3 regions of the Microbispora sitophila genome follow, and region 2 is predicted to be linked to each of the others. Evidence: riboswitches for the same ligand, from Rfam matches in the RefSeq annotation. Region 2 holds a riboswitch; each other region holds the start of a gene.
What was found. A riboswitch is a leader RNA that binds a small molecule or an ion and turns the genes downstream of it on or off. The one in region 2 is predicted to bind S-adenosylmethionine.
Positions count from the first base shown of each region.

Region 1: another riboswitch for S-adenosylmethionine. It lies ahead of thrC (threonine synthase); the one in region 2 lies ahead of IL992_RS42510 (aminotransferase class V-fold PLP-dependent enzyme).
Region 3: another riboswitch for S-adenosylmethionine. It lies ahead of IL992_RS22340 (hypothetical protein); the one in region 2 lies ahead of IL992_RS42510 (aminotransferase class V-fold PLP-dependent enzyme).

Region 1 is NZ_JADBGC010000019.1:159,455-166,009, reverse strand. It holds gene IL992_RS31310 (hypothetical protein) at 1-273, shown strand, start outside; gene IL992_RS31305 (MFS transporter) at 299-1,459, opposite strand; gene IL992_RS31300 (alpha,alpha-trehalose-phosphate synthase (UDP-forming)) at 1,530-2,954, opposite strand; gene IL992_RS31295 (RNA polymerase sigma factor) at 3,058-3,609, shown strand; SAM riboswitch class I at 3,706-3,845, shown strand; gene thrC (threonine synthase) at 3,860-5,122, shown strand; gene IL992_RS31285 (MoaD/ThiS family protein) at 5,168-5,443, shown strand; gene IL992_RS31280 (cold-shock protein) at 5,700-5,900, shown strand; gene groL (chaperonin GroEL) at 6,307-6,555, shown strand, end outside.
Region 2 is NZ_JADBGC010000039.1:14,183-20,737, forward strand. It holds gene panC (pantoate--beta-alanine ligase) at 1-574, opposite strand, end outside; gene IL992_RS42490 (Rossmann-like and DUF2520 domain-containing protein) at 565-1,455, opposite strand; gene IL992_RS42495 (SAM-dependent methyltransferase) at 1,617-2,585, shown strand; gene IL992_RS42500 (cytochrome P450) at 2,575-3,774, opposite strand; gene IL992_RS42505 (pentapeptide repeat-containing protein) at 3,851-4,528, shown strand; SAM riboswitch class IV at 4,589-4,704, shown strand; gene IL992_RS42510 (aminotransferase class V-fold PLP-dependent enzyme) at 4,755-6,026, shown strand; gene IL992_RS42515 (NADH-quinone oxidoreductase subunit D) at 6,097-6,555, shown strand, end outside.
Region 3 is NZ_JADBGC010000011.1:340,050-346,604, forward strand. It holds gene IL992_RS22330 (DEAD/DEAH box helicase) at 1-1,535, shown strand, start outside; gene IL992_RS22335 (ACT domain-containing protein) at 1,540-1,938, opposite strand; gene IL992_RS22340 (hypothetical protein) at 1,963-2,550, opposite strand; SAM riboswitch class IV at 2,770-2,887, opposite strand; SAM riboswitch class IV at 2,969-3,077, shown strand; gene IL992_RS22345 (hypothetical protein) at 3,126-3,473, shown strand; gene IL992_RS22350 (tetratricopeptide repeat protein) at 3,756-5,432, shown strand; gene IL992_RS22355 (soluble NSF attachment family protein) at 5,516-6,555, shown strand, end outside.

The DNA.
Region 1 (6,555 bases), on a different contig from region 2:
TACGACCCCGCGACCGACGTCAGCATCTGTCCCAAGAGCTACAAGCTGTACAAGGGCGAGTGGAAGCTCGCCGAGAAGGGGCTGCGGCAGGTCGGGCCCGGCCACAAGGCGGACTACCACAAGTGGGCGGCGACCTGCGTCGACAAGAAGTGGCGGGTGAAGCTGCACTACAACCAGCGCGAGTGGTATCTGCCGACGTCGAAGATCCTGGTCCTCGACCAGTGGGACCACCCGCAGCTGAGCGCGATCCTCAAGAACGCGACCTGGAACTGACCGGCCTTCCGAGTGGCCCGGACCTTCAGGAACGCGTCCTGGAAGCGGCCACTCCGCCCGCGGCCACCGCGATCAGGGCGGGCGCGAGCAGGAACGCCGTGTGCGTTCCGAAACCGTCGCCCAGCGCGCCGAGCACGAACGGCCCGCTGCCCGAGCCCATGCCCGCCCAGATCGAGGCCGTGCCCGACGCCTGGTCAGGTCGGCCTCCCGACACCTCGATCATGCGCGTGAGGCCCATGGGGAACTGGACCGAGATGCCGAGCCCGCTGAGCGCGAGCCCGGCGTAGCAGACCGGCGCCGAGGTTCCTGCCCAGAACAGCGCCCAGCCCGCCAGGGTCACCCCGAGCGAGCCCAGCAGCACCGACCCCGGCGCGAAGCGCAGGGCCAGCCGGGCGCCGCCGAACCGGCCCGCGGCCATGCCGGCCAGCATCGCGCTCAGCCCGGTCGCCGCCGCGCCGGGCGACAGCCCGGTCCGCTGGGAGAGCAACTCGGCGGCCCACAGGTTGAAGGCGAACTCGAGGGCCACGCAGCACAGCAGGACCGCTCCGGCGACGTGGAAGCGCCAGCCGTACGGGATTCTGCCGGAGGCCGCGGACGGCGACGGCGGCGGAACGGGCACCGGCGGCACCCAGACCCGGCCCATGAGCAGGGCCAGCAGGAGGGTGGAGGCCACCGGCACGAGCAGCGCGGGCCGCCAGCCGGCCGGCGACTCGGCCACCACGCTGAAGGCGTAGGTGGTGGCGATTCCGGCGATGACGGCGACCGCGTTGGCCTCGCTGATGACGGCCGCCCCCGCCGGGCCGTGGTGGTCGCTGAGCACCGCCATCATCACGTACAGCGCCGTCGAACCGCAGGCGCCGGCGAGCGTGAAACCGGCCAGCGTGAACGGGAGCGCGTGCCCGGACAAGACGAGGAGCACCCCGGCGTTCATCCCGGTCAGACCGGCCCAGGTGACGACGCGGCGCCCGAACCGCCTGGTCAGCGCGGGCAGGGCCAGCCCGCCGGCGATGCCGCCGAGTGCCATCCCGGTGCCGTGCAGCCCGGCGACGGCCTGGGACACGCCGAGCTCGGCGCGCAGGAGGGGCAGGGCGGCCGACAGGCCGTACAGGTAGGTGGCGAAGGTGGCGAGCTGGAGATAGATCAACCAGGTGGGGCCGTCCCTGGTGACCTTTATGTTGCGGTCCAAAACCAGGCAAGGGTAGCGCAGCGGATCACCCGGCACGAGAGCCGGTCGCCCGGCGCGCCACCGGTCCGGTTCAGCGCAGCGCGGCGAGCTGGTCCTCGAACCAGCGCTGGGGCGGCAGGGCGGTGGCGGCCTCCCGCAGCCGCAGGCCGCGCGCGAGCCGTTCCTGCTCCGGCAGCGTCAGCGCCTCGTGCAGCGCCGCCGCCGTGCCGGACACGTCGTAGGGGTTGACGAGCAGGGAGTCGGCCCCCAGCTCGGCCGCCGCGCCCGCCTCGCGGGACAGCACCAGCGCGCACCGGGGCGACAGGATCGGGCCCTCCTTGGCCACCAGGTTCATGCCGTCCCTGATCGGGTTGACGAGCAGGACGTCGGCCAGCCGGTAGGCGGCCAGCGAGCGCGGGTAGTCGTCGTTCACGTTGAGGATCAGCGGGTCCCAGTCCTCGGTCGCGTACTCGTCCTCGATCTCCTTGGCGCAGCGCTGCACGGCCGCCGTGTACTCGCGGTATTCCGGCAGGTCGTGCCGCGAGGGGTAGGCGAACGCGAGGTGGACGACCCGGCCGTGCCACTCCGGATGGGCGGCCAGGAACTCCTGGTAGGCCCGCAGGCCGCGCACGATATTCTTGGACAGCTCGGTGCGGTCGATGCGCACGATCAGCTTGCGGTCGCCCACGAGGTCCCTGATCACGGTCATGTGCGACTCGACGTCCGGCTCGGCCGCCCGGGCGAGCAGCGCCTCGCCGTTCACCCCCAGCGGGTGGACGCCGATCCTGGTGGTCCGCCCGTCGTACGTCACCGTGCGGGCGGCGTGGTCGGCCCTGGCCCCGAGCAGCGTCTCGCAGCAGTCCATGAAGGCGCGGGCCCAGCGCGCGGTGAGGAATCCGGCGTGGTCGGCGCCGAGGATGCCGGTCAGCACCTCGGCCACGACGTCCTCGGGCAGCAGCGCGAAGTATTCGGGCGGCGCCCAGGGCGTGTGCGAGAAGTGGGCGATGCGCAGGTCGGGCCGCTCGACCCGGAGCATCGCCGGGGTCAGCGTCAGGTGGTAGTCCTGCACCATGACGCGCGCCCGGTGGGCCGCCTCCTCGGCGAGGGCCAGCGCGAAGGCGCCGTTGTACGTGCGGTACGACTCCCACTCGCGATGGAACCGCGTGCCGAACTCGGGGGAGAAGGGCATGTTGTAAAGCAGGTGGTTGACGAACCAGAGGGTCGAGTTGGCCACGGCGTTGTAGGCCCGGTGGAAGACCGCGGGCGGGATGTCCAGCATGCGGATCGGCCCCGTCTCGAAGCCCCGGTCGAGCCGCCCGCCGGGCGCCTGACGCACCGCGCCCCGGTCGCCGTCCGACAGCGCCGCGCAGACCCACAGGACGTCGGTGTCCCTGACCACCTCGGACAGGCCGGAGACGAGCCCGCCCCCGCCCCTGCGCATGGTCAGGCCGCCGTCGTCCGACAGCGTGAAGGACACCGGGCCCCGGTTGGACGCGATAAGAACGGTGCTGCTCATCTTGGGGTTCCCTCGATCAGAGCGGGCGCGCATGCCGGAAGATTAATAAAAGCCGACCTCCGTCAATAGGATGTCAACCGATCGCGGGAGGGCTGAATACGGCATGGCACTGGACGACACGACCGAGGACCTGGCCCGATCGGCTGCCCAGGGGGACCATCGCGCGCTCGGTGAACTGCTGCGGCGCATCGAGCCCGACGTGCTGCGGCACTGCGAGCGCCTTCTACCGTATCGGCAGGACGCCGAGGAGGCCGCGCAGGACACGCTGCTCGCCGTGGCGCGCAACATCGCGAGGTTCGAGGGGCGGGCCAAGTTCAGCACCTGGCTGCACATCGTGACCGTGAACTGCGCCAGGACCACCTACCGCTCGCTCAAGCGGCGCTCGTCGGAGCAGGCGGAGGAACTGCCCGAGCAGCGGCCCGATCCGCGGCGGGTGAGCGTCATCGCCGGCTCGCGGCTCGACCTGCTCGACGCGATGGAGGCGCTGGAGGCCGAGCGGCCCGACCTCGCCCAGGCGCTCGTGCTGCGCGACATCTGCCAGCTCGACTACTCGGAGGTCGCCGACCAGCTGAAGATCCCCCTCGGGACGGTCAAGTCCCGTATCCACCAGGCGCGCAAGTACGTGCAGAGCGCCCTCGGTGAGGCGTACGGCTGATACGAAACGTCTCGCTATGTGAGACGTCGGAACGGACACCGGGGACGCCGGGGTACAGTGCTAGGGACCTTCCCCGGAAGGTCTTACAACTGAACATGCTCATCCAGAGGGGTGGAGGGACCGGCCCTGCGAAGCCCCGGCAACCTCCCCGGTGTCGAACTCGTGCCCACGAGGCCCGGCCGGGACAGGTGCCAATTCCGGCTCGCGGCCAAGGTGGTCGCGAGCGAAGATGAGGGAAAGGCCTCGCTTCATGGCGCACACCAGCACTGCCGCGAACACCGTCGAGTTCGGCCCCGCCACCGGTCTTTCGTGTCGCGAATGCGGCGCTCTTTATGACCTCGGTCCGATTTTCGCCTGTACGGAGTGTTTCGGCCCACTTGAGGTGGCGTACGACTTCGGCGAGGTTCGCCGGGAGGACATCGAGTCGGGCCCGGCGAACATCTGGCGATACCGCTCCCTGCTCCCCGTTCCCGCCGGAGTGGCGGCCAAGCCCAACCTCCAGCCCGGCTGGACCAAGCTCGTGAAGGCCGACAGGCTGGCGGCCGAGCTGGGCCTGCGGTCGCTTCACGTCAAGGACGACTCCGGCAACCCGACCCACTCCTTCAAGGACCGGGTCGTCGCGATCGCGCTGGAGGCCGCGCGCAACTTCGGCTTCCACACCCTGTCGTGCTCCTCGACCGGCAACCTCGCCGGCGCGGTGAGCGCGGCCGCCGCCCGGGCCGGGCTGGACTCCTGCGTGTTCATCCCCGCCGACCTGGAGCCGGCCAAGGTCACCATGGCCGCCGTGTACGGTGGCCGCCTGGTCGCCATCGACGGCAACTACGACGAGGTCAACCGCTTCTGCTCCGAGCTCATCGGTGACGAGCTGGGCGAGAAGTGGGGCTTCGTCAACGTCAACCTCCGGCCCTTCTACGCCGAGGGCTCCAAGACGCTGGCGTACGAGATCGCCGAGCAGCTCGGCTGGCGGCTGCCCGACCAGATCGTCATCCCGGTGGCCTCCGGCTCCCAGCTCACCAAGATCGACAAGGGTTTCCGTGAGCTGATCAAGCTGGGGCTGGTCGAGGAGCGGCCCTACCGGATCTTCGGGGCGCAGGCCGAGGGCTGCTCGCCGGTCTCCCGGGCCTTCAAGGCCGGGCAGGACGTCGTGCAGCCGGTGCGGCCCGACACCATCGCCAAGTCCCTGGCGATCGGCAACCCGGCGGACGGGCCGTACGTGCTCGACATCGCGCGGCGGACGGGCGGCGCGGTGGAGGACGTGAACGACCGGGAAGTGGTCGAGGCCATCCGCCTGCTGGCCAGGACCGAGGGCGTCTTCGCCGAGACCGCGGGCGGTGTCACGGTCGGCGTGCTGCGCAAGCTGGTGCGCGAGGGCCGCCTCGACCCCGACGCCGAGACCGTGGTGCTGAACACCGGCGACGGGCTGAAGACGCTCGACGCGGTGGCCGAGCACGCCCGTCCCGCCGCAGTCATCCGTCCCTCTCTCGACGCGTTCCGTACGGCATTTGCCAACTGAAAGCGTTTCAAAAGGCCCATCGGTAGTAACGAAAGCGAGCGAACAATGAGCGTTTCCGTGCGGATTCCGACGATTCTCCGGACGTACACCAACGGAGCCGCGGAGGTGAGCGGGGAGGGGGGAACGCTCCGGGAGGTCCTGCAGAAGCTGGACGCGGACTACCCCGGCATCGGCGGGCGCATCCTGGACGAGACGGGTAAGATCCGGCGTTTTGTCAACGTCTACGTCGGGGAAGAGGATGTCCGATTCGCCGACGGTCTGGACACCGCCACGCCGGACGGGGTGCAGATTTCGGTCATCCCCGCCGTCGCCGGAGGCTGAGCCGCCGCGCCGGGGCCGAGCACCTGACATGCACTTCTATCGATGAAGAAGTCATGCGATGCCATGGCAAATGGTGCAGCTCTCAACTATTCAACAGCAAAGTGAATATTCTTCGATCCCGCTTTGAGCGAACGCCAAGTAGTAGTTTGCGGATTGACTCTGTTGTCCTACGCCTTGACACGGGTATGGTCGAGGACGATCGACAAAACCGGGGGCTTCTTGGGTGTGGTCCCCAGCCCAGCAAGAGGAGTCGGAAGTGGCGCAGGGCACCGTCAAATGGTTTAACGCGGACAAGGGCTACGGCTTCATCGCGGTAGACGGTGGTAAGGACGTGTTCGTCCATTACTCGGCAATCCTGATGGACGGCTACAAGGCCCTCGAGCAGGGTCAGCGGGTTGAGTTCGACATCACGCAGGGTCAGAAGGGCCCGCAGGCGGAAGCCGTACGGGCCGTCTGATCCCGTCATCGACCTTGGAAGGCCCGGCACGCGGACACCGCGTGCCGGGCCTTCCGCTTCGCTCGTCGGGGCGCTCTTATCCGCGGGGTCGCGCCGGAGGCGCGCCGGGAGCACAGCCCTCGTCACGTGCTCGCTCGTTCCTCGGTCCAGACACCGGCGCGCCCCTCCGGCTCGCTCGGTGTCTCCCGCTTCGCACTGGTCTGGACATACCGTCCAAGCTGGTCAGCACGGCTTCCGCTTGCACTCTCATGGGTAGAGTGCTAAATACTTGTTTGGCACTCTGAGGTCGAGAGTGACAACAACCGGGATCGGGGCGATGGGGCCCGCGCAGGGATAGCGGGTCCGCGCCGTCGCGGGCGTCGGCTCGGTCCGTTGAAGACACCCTGCTACTGGGAGGTCTAGCCTAATGGCAGCCAAGATGATCGCGTTTGACGAGGACGCCCGGCGCGGTCTCGAGCGCGGTATGAACCAGCTCGCCGACGCCGTGAAGGTGACCCTCGGCCCCAAGGGCCGCAACGTCGTGCTGGAGAAGAAGTGGGGCGCCCCCACGATCACCAACGACGGTGTCTCCATCGCCAAGGAGATCGAGCTCGAGGACCCGTGGGAGAAGATCGGCGCCGAGCTCGTCAAGGAAGTCGCGAAGAAGACCGACGAC
Region 2 (6,555 bases):
ACAGATACCTGTTGCGGCTCGACAGCGCGAGGCCGTCGGGCTCCCGCACGGTCGGGGCGCCGACGATCGACACCGGGACGTCGAGGTCGGCCACCATCCGCCGGATCAGCGCGAGCTGCTGGGCGTCCTTCTGCCCGAAGACCGCGACGTCCGGCCGCACCAGGTTGAACAGCTTGAGCACCACGGTCAGCACGCCGTCGAAGTGGCCGGGCCGGAAGGCGCCCTCGACCACCCCGCCCATGCCGCCGGCCGAGACCTCCACCTGGCGGTCCGGCAGGTACATGTCCTCGGCCGAGGGCGCGAAGACCATGCCCACGCCCTCCTCCTCGCACACCCGGAGGTCGGCGTCGAACGTACGGGGATAGCGGGAGAAGTCCTCGTTGGGGCCGAACTGCAGGGGATTGACGAACACGCTCACCACCACGTGGTCGGCGTGCTCGCGCGCCAGCCGCATCAGTGACCGGTGACCCTCGTGGAGCGCCCCCATCGTGGGGACCAGGGCGATCCTCCCGGGGCCGAGGGCGTCCCTCGCCTTGTCGAGGGCGGCGCGGTCCGCGGCGACGGTCAGGTCCATATGTTCCCTCCCAGGGCATCCAGCAGGCGTTCGGCCGCCTCCGGCTTGAGCAGGCCCGCCGCGAGCGCCCGGTCGGCGGTGAGCCTCGCGAGGGCGACGTACGCGTCCGCGGCCTCGGGGGCGGCCAGGATGAGCGCGTCGACGTGCTTGCGCACGGTGCCCGCGTCGCCGCGGACCACGGGCCCGGTGAGCCCGCTGATGCCGAGGCGCAGCACGTTGTCGAGCGCCGCGCTCAGCAGGGGGCCGAGCATCCGGCCAGGATGCTCCACGCCGATCTTCGCGAGCAGTTCCTGCGACTCGGCGACGAGCGTCACCATGTGGTTCGCGGCGCCGGCCAGGGCGGCGTGGTAGAGCGGCCGGTCCTGGTCGGCGATCCACACCGGCTCGCCGCCCATCTCGATCACCAGCGCCTCGGCCACCGGCCGCAGCAGGTCGGGCGCCGTGACGCCGAACGAGCAGCCGTTGAGCCGGGTCAGGTCGTCGCTCCTGCCGGTGAACGTCATCACGGGGTGCAGCGCGAGCGGCAGCGCCCCCGCCTCGGCCGCGGGGTCGAGCACGCCCAGGCCGTACGCGCCGCTGGCATGCACGAGCAGCTTGCCGCGCAGGTCGGCCCCGGTGGCGGCGAGGCCGGAGACGAGGCCGGGCAGCACGTCGTCCGGCACGGTCAGCAGCACGAGCTCGGACCGCGCGATCACCTCGTCGGGCCTGCTGAGCTTCAGGCCGAGGCGGTCGGCGGCCCGCCGCGCCGACGCGTCGGACACGCCGCTGGCCGCCACCACCCGATGACCCGCGAGCATGAGCGCGGCTCCGAGCACGGAACCGACCCGTCCCGCGCCGAGCACTCCCACGGCGAGCCGCGCCGGGCGGTCACTTGTGTCCATGACGCCTCCCCTCGGTTCAGCGTAGCGGCGGCGCTCCCGCCGGCCCGGGCGTGGCCCAACGGTCGGATTTTGTCCCGTTTCTCACGGGCCTATGTTGAGCCATAAGTACGAAAGTGACTACTTTTCGTCACACCCTCGGCGTGTCGGTAACCTGAAGCGTCGTGGAGGTCACCTGGCGGGAGGCCATGCGGCGGGCGCTCTACGGCGCGGAGGGCTTCTACCTGCGGGAGCGCCCCGACCGCCATTTCCGCACGTCGGTGCATGCCTCGCCGGTCTTCGCCGAGTCGGTGCTGCGCCTGCTCCTGCGGGTCGACGCGGCCCTCGGCCGGCCCGATCCGGTCGATCTCGTGGACATGGGCAGCGGCAACGGCCTGCTGGCCGCCCGGGTGCGGGCCGCCGCGCCACCGGACCTCGCGGAGCGGCTGCGAGTCATCGCCGTCGACCTGTCCCCCCGGCCCGGCGATCTCGACCCCCGCGTCGCCTGGGAGCCGGAGGCGCCGTACGGGATCACCGGCCTGGTGATCGCCAACGAGTGGCTGGACAACGTGCCGCTCGACATCGCCGAGATGACGCCCGACGGCCCTCGCCTGGTGCTCGTGGACACCTCGACCGGCGAAGAACGGCTCGGGCCCGCTCCCGGCCCCGAGGACCTGGCCTGGCTGGAGCGCTGGTGGCCGCTGCGCTCACCGGGGGAACGCGCCGAGATCGGCCACCCCCGCGACGAGGCGTGGGCCTCGCTGATCACGCGGCTGGCGCGCGGCACGGCGGTCGCCGTGGACTACGCCCATCCGGCCGGGCGGCGGCCCCCGCTCGGCACGGTCGCCGGATATCGCGACGGCTCGGTGGTGCCGCCCACACCGGACGGGTCGTGCGACATCACCGCACACGTCGCGCTGGACGCCTGCGCGGCGGCAGGCGAGCGGGCGGGGGCGCGGGCGACCACGCTCACCACGCAGCGGGAGGCGCTGCGCGACCTGGGGGTCACCGGCGCCCGCCCGCCGCTCGCGCTGGCGTCCGCCGATCCCGCCGGATACGTACGCGCGCTCGGCCGGGCCTCCCAGGAGGCCGAGTTGATCGACCCGGCCGGTCTCGGCGGCTTCGGCTGGCTCAGTCAGGTGGTCAGACGGTGACCTTGAGCGACTCCAGGCCGCGCATGATGTAGCTGGGCTTCCAGGCAGGCTCCTCGGCGAGCTCAAGCTTGGGCGCCAGCCGCAGCAGGGCCCCGAACGACTCCGCCATCTCGACCCGGGCGAGCGGCGCGCCGAGGCAGAAGTGGATGCCGGCGCCGAACGAGATGTGCGGGTTGTCCGCCCGGCCGAGGTCGAGACGGTCCGGGTCGGCGAAGACCTCCGGGTCCCGGTTGGCGGAGCCGAACAGCAGGGCGATCTCCACACCCCGGGGGATCGTCACCCCGCCGACCGCGATGTCCTCCAGCACCCACCGCTCGAACATCTGCGCCGGGGTGTCGTAGCGCAGCAGTTCCTCGACCGCCGTCGGCATCAGGCCGGGGTCGGCGCGCAGCCGCTCCAGCTCACCCGGGTTGCGGAACAGCGCCCACCACCCGCTGCCGGTGGCGTTGACCGTGGCCTCGTGGCCGGCGTTGAGCAACAGCACGCAGGTGCCGATCAGCTCGTCCTCGGTCAGCCGGTCCCCGTCGTCAACCACCTGGGCCAGCGCCGAGATCATGTCGTCGCCCGGCCGCTCCCTGCGTGCCCTGGCCAGCTCGCGCAGGTAGCCGGCGAACTCCGTCGCCGCGCGTACGGCGGTGTGCTGGACCTCCAGCGAGGGGTTCAGCTCGTACATCCCGCAGATGTCGGCCGACCAGGGGCGCAGCAGGTGGCGGTCGGCCTCGGGCACGCCCAGCATCTCGGCGATCACAGTGACCGGCAGCGGCTCGGCCACCTCTGCCAGCAGGTCGCCGCCGCCGCGCTCGACCAGTCCCTCGGTCAGCTCGGTCGCGATCTTCCGTACGCGGGGACGCAGCGACTCGACCATGCGGGGCGTGAACGCCTTGGACACCAGGCGGCGCAGCCGCGTGTGGACCGGCGGCTCGACGTCGAGCATCCCGGCCCGGATCACCCGCCAGAACGGTTCCTGGAACTCCGGCTCGGGCTCGCGGCCGAACGCCTCGTGCGTCGCCACGTGCAGGTAGGACCGGCCGAGGCGCCGGTCGCGCAGCAGCGCGTTCACGTCCGCGTGGCGGGCGATCAGCCACTGTCCCGTCGGCTCGAAGAAGCTGACCGGCTCGTTGTCGCGCAGGTCGCGGTAGGCGTCGTAGGGGTACGCGATGAACTCGGCATTCCAGGGATCAAACTTCACAATGGACAACAATACGGATGAAAGACCTCGCCCGGGAGTACGGGCGTGCGGGTCCGTCATGGCGTAGGTTGGGGCGATGCCGAAGCGCCGCGAACAGCACCGCAGAGAACCCCGCGAGCTCGGCGAGTTGCCCTACGCCGATCACCTCGAACCGTTCGACGGCCGGCTCGCTCAGGGCGGCGACTACGACACGGTCCTGTTCGACGGGCAGGAGTTCGAGGACGCCGACGCCTCCAACGCCCGGTTCATCGAGTCGGCGTTCACCTCGGTGACGTTCGTCGGCGGCCGGTATCGGCGCGCCCGGTTCTCGGACGTGTGGCTGAACGGCGTGCGCTGGGTGGGCGGCGACCTCACCGAGTCCACCTGGGCGGACGCGGAGATCATCATGAGCGCCCCGGCCGGCACGGCGCTGCCCGGCGCCGAGATGAACCATGTGACCTTCCACCGGTGCAAGCTCGACTCGGTCAACCTCCGCGCGGCCGACCTGCGGGAGGTCTCGTTCGTCGAGTGCACGCTGCGCGACGTGGACTTCGCGGGCGCCACGCTGACCGGCGTCGCCTTCCCCGGCTCCACGCTCGAACGGGTGCGTTTCGACAAGGCGTGCATGTCCCGGGTCGACCTGCGTGGCGCCGTGTCCCTGGGCATCTCCGACGGCTACGACGCGCTGCGCGGCGCGACCATCAGCGGCGTCCAGTTGATGGAGCTCGCGCCGATGTTCGCCCACATCCTGGGTGTCACGGTCGACGACGACTGAAGGCACTTGAGTCCACGGCACTTGCGGCCGGGGGGCCGAACCGGGTTATAGTGCCGTCCAGGTCATGAGTGCCAGCGTCAAGCCCCGGCTTGCTGGCCGGCAACCCTCGCGCTCGCGGCGGGGTGCCCCGGGTGAGGACCGGGTCCGGCGCGAGGTGTGCCGGACAAGCGCGGGCCCTGCCTTCCGACGCCATGGCCGGGGTCCCCGACCCCGAGGAGGCGTGGCGTTGTCCGCACTCACCTTCGTCCAGCAGGCCGTCAACCGCATCTCCGAGCCCGTGCGCCTACCGGCTGTCGTGGGCTCCGACCTGGAGGTGCCCGTCAAGGGCGGCAGGCTCGTGCCGTACGCGAACCTCGACTACGCGGCGAGCGCGCCCTGTCTCGAGCCGGTGAACGCCGCCGTCGCGGCGGCGCTGCCGGCCTACTCCAGCGTGCACCGGGGCGCGGGCTACGCCTCGCAGCTCACGACGGCCAGGTATGAGCAGGCCAGGCACACCGTTCGGGCCTTCGTCGGCGCCCGCCCCGGCGACGCGCTGGTCTTCGTGCGCAACACGACCGACGCCATGAACCTGCTGGCCCGCAGCCTCCCCGAGGGAACCACCGTCGTCGTGTTCGAGACCGAGCACCACGCCTCGCTGCTGCCCTGGCCGAACGCCGTACGGCTCGCGCCGCCCGCCTTCCCGGGCGAGGCGATCCGGGCGGCCGACGAGGCGCTCGACGCGATCGAGGGCCCGGCCCTGCTCGTCGTGACCGCCGCCTCCAACGTGACGGGCGAGCTGTGGCCGATCGCCGGGCTGGCCCACATCGCCCACCGGCACGGCGCGCGGATCGCCGTGGACGCCGCTCAGCTCGTCCCCCACCGCGAGCTCAACCTCGCCGCGCTCGACCTCGACTACGTGGCCTTCTCCGGGCACAAGCTCTACGCCCCGTTCGGCGCCGGGGTGCTCGTGGGCCGACCCGACTGGCTCGCCGACGCCGATCCGTACCTGCGCGGCGGCGGAGCCGTACAGGCGGTGGGCGAGACCACCGAGTGGAGCGACGACCCCGAGACGCGGCACGAGGCGGGCACCCCCAACGTGCTCGGCGCGATCGCGCTCGCCGCCGCCTGCGACGCGCTGACCGCGACCGGCTGGACCGCGCTGGTGCGGGAGGAGGAGCGGCTGCTCGCCCGCCTGCGTGCCGGGCTCGCCACGATCCCCGGCGTACGCGAGCTGTCGCTGTGGGGCCAGGACCACCCGCGCGTCGGCATCGTGTCGTTCACCGTCGCGGGCCGTACGGCACGCGAGGTCGCCGAGGCGCTGTCGGCCGAGTGGGGCATCGGCGTCAGGGACGGCAAATTCTGCGCCCACCCGTTCGTCCGCCACCTCCTCGGGGGCGGTGAGGACGGCGGCTGCGCGGACGGCACGTTCAGCGCCGTACGCGCCTCGATCGGCATCGGCACGACCACCGAGCACGTCGACCGCCTCATCGAGGCCCTACGCGATATCGCCACCGCCTGACGGCGGAGAGCCAGGTCGAGCTCGCGGGAGGCTTTCGCTCGTGCGGTATGAGCGTGAAAGCATGGACGGCATGACGACCGAGCAGGAGGGCGCGCGCCGGGAACGCATCGTGGGGATCGGCGCGGGTGCCGACGCCGTGCAGGCGAGGGAGCTGGCCACCGAGGACATGATCCTCAACATCGGCCCGCAGCATCCGTCCACCCACGGCGTCCTGCGGCTGCGGCTCGTCCTCGACGGCGAGCGCATCACGGCCGCCGAGCCGATCGTCGGCTACATGCACCGCGGCGCGGAGAAGCTGTTCGAGGTGCGCGACTACCGGCAGATCATCGTGCTCGCCAACCGGCACGACTGGCTGTCCGCGTTCGCCAACGAGCTGGGCGTCGTGCTCGCGGTCGAGCGCATGCTGGGCATGCAGCCCCCGCCCAGGGCGGTGTGGGCCAGGACGCTGCTGGCCGAGCTCAACCGCGTGCTCAGCCACCTGATGTTCCTCGGCAGCTATCCCCTGGAACTCGGCGCGATCACGCCGGTC
Region 3 (6,555 bases), on a different contig from region 2:
TCCGGCGGCAGATCTGCCGGGAGGCCACGGTCGTGGCCGCCACCGCCCACCAGGTCGTCCTCGAAACACTCAAGGAGATCACCTTCGACGTGGTCGTCCTCGACGAGGCGAGCATGACCAGTGCCGCCCTGGCGATGCTAGTCGCCGGCGCCGGGTGCGGGCACACCGTCATAGCCGGGGACTTCCGCCAGCTTCCGCCGGTCGCCGTGGCGGAGACCCCCGCCGTCCATGAGTGGCTCAAGCGCAGCCCGTTCGAGAAGGCGGGCGTCGCGAGCGCGGTGACCGAGGGGCGCCCGCCCGTCCGCCTGGCCGCCCTCACCGAGCAGTACCGCATGCGGCAGCGCATCGGCTACGTCGTCAGCGGAGCCTTCTACCCGGAGAGCCCGCTCAGCACAGCGAAAAGCGTGGCGAACAGGGCGGTCAGAAGCCGGGCACCGTGGGCGAGCACCCAGCTCGTGGTCATCGACACCTCGACGATGAGAGCCCGCACCGCGCGCAGGCAGGGCATCTTCTCGCGGTACAACCTGATGCACGCCCAGCTGGCGGCCGCCCTGGTCGGCGGCGCGACCAGTCAGACGCAGGATCTCGCCATGATCAGCCCGTTCGCACCTCAGGCACGGCTGCTGGAGGCACTCCTGCCCGAGGTGCATCTGGAGGAGTGGGCGGCCTCGACCGTGCACCGGTTCCAGGGCGGTGAACGGGACATCATCGTGTACGACACGGTGGACACCGGGTGCGGCGTGTCACCGTTACATCCCTGGTTCACCGAAGGCGACACCGGCAGCGAGGGAGCGCGCCTGCTCAATGTGGCCGCCAGCCGGGCACGCGATCATCTGGTGGTCATCGGCGCTATCGACAGTCTCTTTCGACCCAGGGCCGCTCGCGACCCGGTGTGGATGTTCTTCGCCCACCTGCTCGCCCAGGCGAAACGCCTGCCTTGGGAAGACCCGGTCGCCTCAGAGGGTGGCGTCACCGAGCACATCGAGAGCGGGATCGCGGAGCGGCTGCGCGAGGACATCGCGCGGGCAGCGACGGTCGACATGTGGCTTCCCGAGACTCCCCTGCTGGGCCTGGCCGACCTGCTGCCCGCGCTGCGGTCGGTAGACCCAGACGACTCCGAGTCGGAGGCGGTGACGGTCTGGATCGAGCCGGAGGCCGACGGCCACCTGCCCGCCGAAGCGCTGCGGGCACGGCGAGAGGGCGTCAACATCCGCCCCTGCGTGCCGATCCTGGAGTCGTGCGCCGTGGTCGGCGACATCGTCTGGTCCGCCAGCGGGTCGCTGCTCGGCCCTGACCCCGGTGTCGTCCTGCGGACCGAGCACCGCGCGTTCGCCGACGCCGTACGGCGGGCGCAGCGGCGCCGGCCCGGCGGCGCGGGCAGCGTTCCCGGCAGCGGCCAGCTCGGCGACGACTGCGGACGCTGTCGACGCATGCTGGTCCGCTACGAGCAGGACCATCGGGGCAGGCCGGACCTCCGCTACGAATGCCCGCACTGCGACCGTCTGCCACAAGGAGGACGGCGCTCCCGCCGGTGAGCCGTCAGGCGGGTCGGCGAGCGAGGTTCTCCATCACCTCCACCGCCTCGTCGGCACGCTCGTACGGCACGAAGAGGTGGTCGTGGTGGAATCCGGCGACGACATTGCAGCTCAGGCCCGCGACGGCGAGTTCCCGCGCCACGGCGGCCGTGAGGCCTACGGCTTCGAGCGCCGAGCGGACGCGCAGCGTGATCCAGCCCGCCACGTAGTCGTACGTCAGCCCCGCCGCGTCGGCTTCCCCCTGCGGCAGGACCAGCGTGAGGCCCTCCTCCTCGGCGACCGTGACGACGGGCCTTACGCCCGGCGGGACGTCACCGTCGACCGTGGTGAACACGTAGCGGCCAGGGTTGAGCCGCGGGCGCATCGTGGTCAGCAGTGTTCGCAGGTCGGTCTCACCGGTCATGACCGGCACCCTACAAGCGGCCTTTCAGCACCCGAGATAGGCCCAAAGGAGGTCGTCGTCGCGACGGACGGTGAAGCCGAGGGCCTGAAGCGCGGCTTCGATCTCGTCGCGCCGCTGCGCCGGGTAGACGAACTCGGCCTTCTCCCACTCGTGGGTGGGCATCGCCTCCCAGCCTCCCTCCACCTCTCCGAAGCGCTCGGCGATCTCGCGGGGCATCCAATGGTCGGTGTCCACGTCGGGGTCGGGTTCGTTCGGTTCGGCGTTCTCGGAGACGCTCATGTCGAAGGCCGGATGTCCGTTCAGGCTGAACGGCTCATCGTCATCGGGCAAGACCAGGGCGGCGATTTCCCCCTCACTCATCTCGTCGAGATCAGCATCGGGGTTCGCGGCCTCGTAGAGCTCGATGTAGTAGTCGAGCAGGTGCGGGAAACGATCGACGTCATCGACCTGCCACCAGCCGGCCGCACGGGCCTCGCCATAAGTTCTGGCCTCCTTGAGCGCCTTCTGCCCGGCGGCCTCCCGCTCGGCGTATGTCAGAGGGACGACGCATAGGTGATCCACTTTGAGCACGCCGGTGACGAGGGTGAGCGTGTCGCCGAGGGCCGCGAGCACGTCCGCTGCGCTCCGCCGCTCAGGCCTCTCCAGGTCAGCCATCAGTTCCTCCGGATCGATGTGATCCAGCCGAAGTCACGTCGTACAGGTGTCCCGGCAGGACACGAGGCTCCAGGCGTCGAGGTCGGCGGGAGCGGACGGTCGCAGTGCCGTTGGAATTCAGGGATAAGGCCATGAGGGTCCTTGTGGTTCCGGGACCCCCTTACCCGAGGGCAGGGAGATCCGCGCTTGCCCCTGCTGGGCCGGCAGCGGCCAGGTCTTCCCCGGACGGCACCTTGCGCGGTGAGGCGAGGTTGCCAGCCGACGAACGTCCAGGGGCGCGATCGGCCTCGTGACCCGGCCCAGATGCTGGCACGGCCACCCGGTTCGTGTCCAGATGTTGGCCATCGTCGGCCTACGTCGTTAATGTCCCGCCCTGGGTCATGAGTTCCAGCGCCAAGCCCCGGCTCGCTGGACGGCATCCCGCCCGCTGCGGGTGCCCCGGGTGACGACCCGCTCCGCGCGAGGCGCGCGGAGAACGGCGGATCACCGGGGCCGGTTGGGGCTATCGGGGTCCCAGGCCCCGGAGGTGCGTCATGCCCATCCCGAACGATCTCTACGCCCTGCTCCACACCCACTGCCCCGGCTGTGGCGTCCTCTACAACGCGATGGACCTGGGGCCGCGCGAGCCCGTCATCGAGGCGTTCCCCGGCGCGTACTACGCCCAGTGTCCGCACTGCAAGGTCCGGTGGCACGTGCACCGGCCCGGCGCCGCCGAGCGCGACCGGGCCGACCTGTTCGCCGAACGCCCAGCCGAACAGCCCGACCTCGCCGCCGCCTGGACCGGCGCCGTATTGCGCCTCACCCTGGACGGCCACATCCTGCAGGTGGGGCCCCTGGTCGGCACTTCCGAGGCCGAGGATGTCCCGCATCCCCTGAAGTGACCTGGTCGTCGTCACCCGGCTGCCGCAGCGGCTCTGCGTGATGACCGTACACGGCTCTCGGCTGCGACACCTGCCATGGCGCCCGGGCAGACGGACCGGCCGGCGCCCGCGCCGGCACCGTACACATCCGGCCCACCGTCCCCCACCGCCACGGCCTGGCACGTCGAGCAGCCGTCACTGGACCGTGACAAAGGCAGTGTGGACCTGATTCACAGCAGCCACTTATGGTGTGATCACTCCCGTTTCACACAAAGATGTCCCGCTCTACCGAAAGACCCGTTTATGGAACTCCTCGAGGCCTGTGCCCGGATCGGCGAACTCAATCCTCACCTGATCGACGCCGGCGTGCTCCGGTCGATCGAGACGCTCGCGGCCCGCGCCCCCGGCGTCGAGCCGATCCCCGACAGCCATGACGCCGAGGAACTCCTGTACGCGGTGACCGACGAGGTGATCCGGATCGGCCAGGACTTCGAACGCCTGGGCCGTGTCGACGACCTGATCCTCACCCGCCGGATCGTCGCCGACCTGCTCCGGCCGGTCCGCGAGCGGAACCTCCTGGACTTCGCCAACGCGCTCGGCATGCTCTCCTCGCTCCTCGCCGAGCGGGGACGCCACGCGGAGGCCGTGGACGTTCTCGGGGAGTGCGCAGACGTACTCCGGCCCCACCTGGTGCTCGGCGTACGCCACCGCGGCATGTACGCCCACGCTGTGCGGGACCGAGGCACGTCGCTTGTCGAACTGGGGCGGGTGGAGGAGGCGGTGACCGCCCACCGTGAGGCGCTGCGGCACTACCAGCGCTGCGCCGCGGAGGACGCGAGCTATGCGCTGGACGTCGCGCTGACCTGCCATACGCACTCGGTTCTCCTGGACCAGGCAGGGCATCCGGACCTGCTGGAGATCGCCGAACTGGGAGTCTCATGGGCGCGGGCGGTCCTGGCCGACGGCGGCGAATGCCGCTTCCAGCTCGCGATGATGCTGCGCTACCGGGCGAGCGCGCTGCTCCGCCTCGACCGGCCGGAAGAGGCGGTGGAGAACGGGCTGGAGGCGGCGGCCGTCCTGCGGGAGATCGCCGGTCATCCGGTGAACGACATTCAGCTCGCACTCATCCTGCATCTGGTCTCGGACCCGTTGTCCGCACTGGACCGGGATGACGAGGCGCTGGGGACCGCGGCGGAGGCCGTCGGGATCGTCGAGAGGCCCGACCCCGAGCCCGCCCTGCGCGCACTCATGCTCTGGACGTACGGCAGGCGACTGCTGGAGCACGGCCGCCTCATGGAGGCGAAGGACGCCTACCTCGCCGCAGTGCCGGGCGGCGAGGACTTCCGCGAGGGACTGGCGCCGGAGCTTTACCGGCTGGCGGAGATCCTCGTCGGCGAGGGCCTGCTCAGCGAGGCGTCCTCCATCCTGACGGTGACCGCGCGTCAGTACAAACTGTTGGCCGCCGCGGACTCCGACTGGGCCGTACCGCACGCGGAGCTGCTCGGCCGCCTCGCGGAGCTGGAGTTCCACCGCGGGCACCACGAGGCGGCGCTGCGCCACGCGGAGCGTGCGGTGGCCGTGGCGCGGAACTCCGGGGACCGCGAGACCATCGCACGTGCCATGGGTCACCTCGGCAGCAGCCTCGCGGGCGCCGGGCGCCACGACGACGCCGAGCGGGCGGCCCGCGACGCGCTGGAACTGTGGCCAGGACGCCTACCTGCCCACCCTCGCGGGCGCCTGGAACAACCTCGCCAACAAGCTCCGGCCGCTGGGGCGGCGCGAGGAGGCCGTGGTGGCCGCGCAGAAGGCGGTCGCCCTGTACGAGCAGGGCGACGAGCCGCAGCACCTGGCCAACGCGCTCAACAGCCTGGGCGCGCACCTCGCCTCGCTCGTGCTGCCCGAGCAGGCACGCGACGCCGCCGCCCGGGCCGTGACCATCTACGATCGGCTGGTCCCCGGCGAGCGCAGATATCTGCGTGACCTGTCCATCGCGCTGGACAACCTGTCCGGCTACCACGCGGCGCTCGGCGAACTCGACGAGGCCGATCGGCGAAGAGATCGAGGTGCTGCGGGTCGTCGTGGCGTTGCGGGAGACCGCGGAGCCCATGACGCAGGAGGCCGTCGGAGCGCTCGCTCTCGGCGTGGGCAGGCTCGGCTCGGCCCTCACCCGCGCCGGCCGATTCGCCGAGGCCGCGTCCGCGAGCCTGCGTGCGGCGACGTTGCTGGAGGACCTCGTCTCGGCGGGACATTCCGGCCTCCGTTACTTCCTGGCCCAGGCGGACGAGGACGCGGGGAACGCGCTGGCCCGCCTGGGCGAGCCGGGGGGCGCCGCCAGGCACATGCGCCAGGCGGTCGGCCTGTACGAGGACCTCGCGGCGGAGGATCCCGGCCATCGCGACCTCCTTGCCCGTGCCTCCGGAGCACTCGCCGACCTGCTCGCCGACCTCGGCGATCTGGCCGGCGCGCTCGAAGCGTACGAGCGGGCCGTGAACCTCTACCGGGCGCTCCTGGACGAAGGCCACACCGCCGTACGGACAAACCTCCTCGGGGCCCTGACCTCGGCGGCGAGAACCCGCGACCGGGCCGGGGACGCGGCCGGGTCGCTGACGTTCACGCGGGAGGCGATCGGGCTTCTCGAGCAGGCCGCCCTCGTCGACGTGGACGCGAGGCCCGTTCTTGCCGGTCTTCTCGAGACCGCCGCCGAGGGGCTCGCCGAGATCGGTGAGGACGAGCACGCCGCCGACGCGGCCCTGCGCGCGGCCGACGTGGCACGGCGGCTGTCGGAGGAGGAGAACGCGACCGCCCGAACCGGGCGATGCCTGCGGCTGGCCGGTCTCGCCCGATGCCGCCTCGGTGAGATCGAGGAAGGGCTCGACCTTCTCCGCCGGGCGGTGACGCTCCTCGATGCCGTCGACGGCACGGACGTCCTGCCGGAGCTGGGTCAGGCCCTGCACATGATGGCCGTGATGTCCCCGGCCGACGACGCGTACGACGCCGCCGAGCGCGCCGTGGCCTGCTTTCGGCGGCTGGACCGGGAGGCGCCGGGGACGTGGCGGCGCGCTCTCGTGCTGACCCTGGTCCTGCTCGCGCACCGCGCCGCGGA